2 regions of the Pseudoalteromonas sp. SG43-8 genome follow, and region 1 is predicted to be linked to the other one. Evidence: predicted binding sites of a transcription regulator. Region 1 holds the regulator's gene; the other holds the start of a gene.
What was found. Region 1 encodes sigma-54, which starts transcription at its own class of promoters, with help from an activator protein. Its sites were predicted from a motif close to GTTGGCACGNNNNTNGNNT; they were not measured.
Positions count from the first base shown of each region.

Region 1 (3,129 bases):
GATTGATCGACAATAACTTGGTAAAGCTCAGTATCAGATTTTGCACTGCGTAACTGTTTACAAAAATCTTTGTTGTTTAGTTTATCAGCAATGGTTGCTAGAGTCTTTAAGTGCTGCTGGTTATCGCCATCTGGTACGATGAGTGCGACAAAAATATCAACAGGGCGATTATCGATTGCATCAAAGTTTATTGGAGTTTCGCTAACGAGCACTAAAGCCAAAGGCTCTTCTGCACCGCTCATTCTTCCATGAGGAATAGCAATGCCACGCCCTATACCTGTACTACCTAATTTCTCTCTGCTCATTAAAGCATTAAGAATATCTTGTTGCGGTAAATACGGAAGTTTGTCGTGAGCAAGTTCGCTAATGAACTCTAAAATTCTTTTTTTGCTATTAAAAAGGACCGCAGCTTTGCTGCAGTCCTGGCATATAAGTGAACTTAATTTCATCATATTAGTGTCGAGCAAGCTTCTCTTTGTGTTTGATTACTTGGCGATCGAGCTTGTCGATCAACGAGTCAATAGCGGCATACATATCTTGATGTTCTGTAGAGGCAAATAGCTCAGCACCGCTTACGTGTATTGTGGCTTCTGCTTTTTGATTTAACTTTTCTACATCGAGAATGACATGAACATTATTAATATGATCAGAGTGTCTTTCAAGCTTCGCAAATTTAGTATTAATATAGTCTCTTAGTGAATCGGTTAATTCTACGTGACGACCAGTTAAGTTTAGTTGCATAAGCATTACCCTCTTAGTTTAGCGTCTTAAATCAGGCTTTTACGCTGATTTGACGGTGGAATAGCAAGAGATTCGCGGTATTTTGCGATTGTACGTCTCGCTACTTTAATTCCTTGCTCAGCCAATATATCCGCTATTTTGCTATCACTCAATGGTTTTGCTGAGTTTTCTGCTGCGATTAATTTTCGGATAAGCGCACGTATTGCTGTAGATGAACATTCACCACCGTTTTCAGTACTTACATGGCTTGAGAAAAAATATTTAAGCTCAAATATACCACGGGGTGTATGCATGTACTTTTGAGTAGTCACGCGCGAAATTGTCGATTCGTGCATTTCTACCATTTCAGCGACATCATTTAAAACCATTGGTTTCATGGCTTCAGGGCCATGTTCAAAAAAGCCTTGTTGTTGCTTAACAATACAATTAGTAACTTTTAATAGCGTGTCGTTTCTACTTTCTAAGCTTTTAATAAACCATTTAGCTTCTTGTAAATGTGAGCGAATAAACTGGCTGTCGCCACTTGATTTTACAGTGCGAGACATTGCCGCGTATTGGCTATTAACACGAATTTTAGGCATGCTATCTGGGTTTAATTCGACAACCCAGCGGCCTTTAATTTTTTTAACTGACACATCAGGAATAACATACTCAGATTCTTCCCTTACAATAGTATCTGCAGGTTTTGGGTTGAGAGTATGTATTAGTGTCATCACTTCTTTAAGCTCTTCTTCTTTAAGCTTAGTTTTTTTCATTAATGTACGATAGTCGCGAGCTGCTAATAGATCAATATGCTCGGTTAAAATCATTTTCGTTTCATTAATGTAAGGTGTTTCTTTATCAAATTGATTAAGCTGAATACACAAACACTCTTGTAAACTACGTGCAGCAATACCCACAGGATCAAACAGTTGGATGCGTTTTAATACCGCTTCAATTTCATCAAGTTCGACTTCGTTATCATCTTCGTTTTCTTGATTAAAGCTTTCTAAAATCTCTTCGCAGCTTAATGTTAAAATACCTGAATCATCGACGGCCTCTACAATCGCAATAGCGATGGCTTCATCGGTAGGGCTAAATGGCGTTAGTTGTAATTGCCACATTAAATACTCATGGAGCGTTTCAGTAGAGGCGCCTTGGTATATTGATTCGTCTTCAGGCATTGGACCTGATGAGGCTGCAGGAGCGGCACTCATGTACTCATCCCAACTAACATCCATAGCCATGTCGTCACTTAGCGTGTCTTTTGCAAGTGCTTCACCAGTATCTTGTTCATATTCGCTCGGAGCATCATCAGCAGATGCGCTAACAGTTATGTCATCGGTATCAGCTTTTTGCTCGTTTTTACCAGCAGCGTCTTCAGAATAGTCTGCCTCTTCAACCTCTAATAGTGGATTACTGTCGAGAGCTTCTTGTATTTCTTGCTGGAGATCCAATGTACTGAGTTGCAACAAACGAATAGCTTGTTGCAGCTGTGGAGTCATTGTAAGTTGCTGGCCCATGCGCAGCTGTAGTGATTGCCTCATGTATCTCTAACAATCCTTTTATGTTGTTATAATTAATACTAGCAGATGCTTAAAGACATGGCGTAAATGTTACAGCCTAAATTGCTCGCCTAAATAAACATCGCGTACTGTTTTATCATTTAATACGTGTTCTGGAGTACCTGATGCAATCAGCTCCCCATGAGAAACAATGTAGGCTTTTTCGCAAACATCAAGGGTCTCTCTTACGTTATGGTCGGTAATTAATACTCCAATCCCACGATTTTTAAGATGTTCTATTATTTTCTTTATATCTAATACCGAAATAGGGTCAACACCGGCAAACGGTTCATCCAGTAATATAAATTTAGGATCTGCTGCCAGCGCTCGTGCTATTTCTACACGACGACGTTCTCCACCCGATAATGCCATACCTTGGCTATCACGAATGTGTTGTATGCTAAATTCATCTAATAAGTTATTGAGCGTGTCTTCTCTGGCTTGTTTATTTAGTTCTTTGCGCGTTTCTAAAATGGCCATTAAGTTTTGATAAACAGTCAGCTTTCTAAAAATTGATGACTCTTGCGGTAAGTAGCCTATGCCTAATCTAGCACGACTATGCATAGGTAAAAGAGTAATATCGTTATCATCAATAGATATTTTACCTTTGTCGCTAGGAACAAGCCCTACAATCATATAAAAAGTCGTTGTTTTACCAGCACCGTTAGGGCCAAGTAAGCCAACTATACTGCCAGCTTGTACTTCAAGGCCGACGTTTTTTACAACTTCACGACCTTTATAGCTTTTTGCCAATAGTTCTGCTTTTAATGTGCTCATGGTTGACCTTTATCGCCTTTTTTACTTTTTTTAGTTTCGATCGGTACTAAAATCGTGTGAACGCGGT
Region 1 is NZ_JACJEX010000002.1:207,124-210,252, forward strand. Features, by position in the region: gene ptsN (PTS IIA-like nitrogen regulatory protein PtsN) at 1-449, opposite strand, end outside; gene hpf (ribosome hibernation promoting factor) at 454-741, opposite strand; gene H5122_RS06145 (RNA polymerase factor sigma-54) at 768-2,267, opposite strand; gene lptB (LPS export ABC transporter ATP-binding protein) at 2,337-3,062, opposite strand; gene lptA (lipopolysaccharide transport periplasmic protein LptA) at 3,059-3,129, opposite strand, start outside.

Region 2 (3,129 bases), on a different contig from region 1:
CGGCTATTCCTGAAAATATGCTCGAAGCCACGTTATTTGGTTACGAAAAAGGGGCTTTTACGGGCGCGATTCAAGCATGTCCGGGTAAGTTTGAGCAAGCACAAGGCGGTACTATTTTACTTGATGAAATTACTGAAATGGATTTAGGACTACAAGCTAAACTTTTACGCGTACTGCAAGAGCGTGAAGTAGAGCGTTTAGGGGGTCGTAAAACAATCCAGCTCGATGTACGTATTTTGGCAACCAGTAATCGTGATTTAAAAGAAGCCGTGGTAGATAATCAGTTTAGAGAAGATTTATATTACAGGCTTAATGTTTTTCCACTTATGTGGCGACCATTGTGCCAACGCCCTGGCGATATTATTGTATTGGCTAAGCATTTAATTGAGCGCCATATAAGTAAAAGCAAAGAGTCTATGGCGTATTTAGATAAAGCTGCTGAGCAAAAGTTACTAGCTCACGCGTGGCCTGGTAATGTACGCGAGCTTGATAATGTTATACAGCGTGCGCTTATACTGCGCACGGGTAACACAATAAACGAGCATGCTATTTTTATCGAAAACTTAGTATCTAATAACTTTGTTATGGAGCCTTCATTGGCACCGGCGCAAACCGTATCGCCAACAGAATTAGCACATGCAGACAAAGGTGTTGATAAAAGCACGTTAAGCTCTGCATATTATGATGAAAAGTCGCATGCTGAGGATGAGCCTAAACAAGGTTTGCTAGCGGCAGATACCGGTAGCTATAAAGATGAGCTTAAAGACAAAGAGCATCGCATTATTTTAGAAACCCTTGCACGTTGCCAAGGTAAGCGTAAAGACGTTGCCGAAACGTTGGGCATAAGCCCACGAACTTTACGTTATAAACTAGCGCAAATGCGCGATTTAGGTATTTCACTTCCTGCATAACCTCCTATAAACCCTAAGTTTGCTCTGCGAGCTTAGGGTTGTCAAAACTCTGACTCACACAAATTAAAGTTAACCCATTGTATTTTAATAATTAATTATTTGGCATGCTTTGTGCTTTATTACTTATAAGAGTTCACTGCGTGTCAGAGATAAATTATGAAAATTCAAAACAGTGCTGTATTTCAAGAAATGCAATCAATGGCTTTAGAAGCCGGCCGTAATAATCAAACTAATAAACTGCCAACTCAGGTGCAGTCTACTTCTACAGCACAATTTGGCGACATGCTAAGTGATGCAATAAATTCAGTGCACGGATTACAACAAGACGCCGCGCAAAAAGTAACAGCAGTTGAGATGGGGGATCGAAGTGTATCTCTTGCTGAGGCGATGATTGCTTCTCAAAAATCGTCAGTTGCTTTTGAGGCTACAGTACAGGTTCGTAATAAACTTGTTGAAGCTTATAAAGAAATCATGAACATGCCTGTTTAATTAGGTAGTGGAGAATTATTGTGGCGCAATCTAACCAATCTACAGACCTAGCACTTGCTGGTGGCGGTATTGACCAAAGTGGTGGTGATGATCAACAAGAACAAAAGTCAGGCTACTTAAGTGCTTTAAATGGTGTTGATGTATTGCGCCAAGTAACATTGGTTATAGCATTGGCTATTTGTTTAGCTATCGCGATTTTTATTATTATTTGGGCTCGTCAGCCAGATATGCGCCCGTTAGGCAAAATGCAAACAGAAGAGCTTATTCAAACATTAGACTTTTTAGATGCGCAAAAAATTGAATACCAACTAGATGGCAATGTTGTATCGGTTGATGAAAGCGAATACCAAAACATTAAATTGCTAATGACCCGCGAAGGGTTAGAGCAAGGCCCTGCATCTGGCTCTGACATAATTATGCAAGATATGGGCTTTGGTGTAAGCCAACGCTTGGAGCGCGAACGCCTTAAACATGGCCGCGAGCAACAACTTGCCCGCACCATTGAAGAGCTAAATAACATTACTCGCGCCAAAGTATTGTTAGCCATCCCTAAAGAAAACGTATTTGCCCGCAGAGAGAAAAAACCATCCGCTACTGTTGTATTAACACTTAAGCGTGGCCGCTCACTTGACCGTGAAGAAGTAGACTCTGTTGTTGATATGATTGCTTCAGCAGTACAAGGCTTAGAGCCTGCACGTGTTACGGTTACTGACCAAAATGGTCGATTATTAAATTCAGGTTCGCAAAGCTCATTAGCAGCACGCTCTCGTAAAGAATACGATTTAGAACGTAAGCGCGAACAAGAGTATCTTGAAAAAATAGACAGTATTTTAATACCGGTTGTTGGGCTTGCAAACTATACAGCTCAAGTTGATCTGAGCATGGACTTTAGCTCAGTTGAGGAAACTCAAAAGCGTTATAACCCAGACCTACCAGCGGTTAGAAGCGAAACCACATTTGAAGAAAATAACATTGGTGGTTTAGCTGTTGGTATTCCTGGTGCGCTTACAAATCAACCACCGCTAAACTCAAACATCCCTGAAGTTGCAGGACAAGGCGGCGCAGGTACTGCTACGTCACCAACACGTAGCCACAAAGAAGCAACACGTAATTATGAACTCGATACAACAATTTCTCACAAGCGCCAGCAAAGTGGTGTAATACGCAGAATAAGTGTGTCAGTTGCTGTTGACTACGTCCCTAAAGTGGGAGAAAACGGCGAAACAACTATGGCCCCGCGCTCGGTAGAGGCATTGTCAAATATTCGTCGCTTATTACAAGGTGGTGTAGGTTTTGATATGCAACGTGGTGATGCACTTGAAGTAGTAACAGTGCCGTTTGTACGTGAAGCAACAAATTTAGCAATAGAAGTGCCATTGTGGGAACAAGACTGGTTTATGAAAATAGCCCGTCTTGTACTAGGCGCCTTAGTTATCATTGTATTGATAATGGCAGTAGTAAAACCAATGCTTAAGCGTTTAATTTACCCAGACGATACACTAGAAGAATACGACGAAGATGCATTAAGTTCAGGCGTAGATATTGGCGACAATACACTTGATATGCTAAATAAAGACTTTGATTCTGCTTCGGTTGGTTTCTCAAGTGATGGTACACTGCAGTTACCGGATTTACATGGCGACGAAGATTTACTCAAAGCAATTCGTGCCCTTGTAGCTAACGAACCAGAACTATCATCACAAGTAGTGAAAGCGTGGTTAACAGAAGA
Region 2 is NZ_JACJEX010000011.1:88,673-91,801, reverse strand. Features, by position in the region: gene H5122_RS16450 (sigma-54 dependent transcriptional regulator) at 1-911, shown strand, start outside; gene fliE (flagellar hook-basal body complex protein FliE) at 1,068-1,400, shown strand; gene fliF (flagellar basal-body MS-ring/collar protein FliF) at 1,421-3,129, shown strand, end outside; gene fliG (flagellar motor switch protein FliG) at 3,129-3,129, shown strand, end outside.
Region 2: the regulator sigma-54 is predicted to act here: its motif matches at 1,010-1,028, upstream of fliE (flagellar hook-basal body complex protein FliE).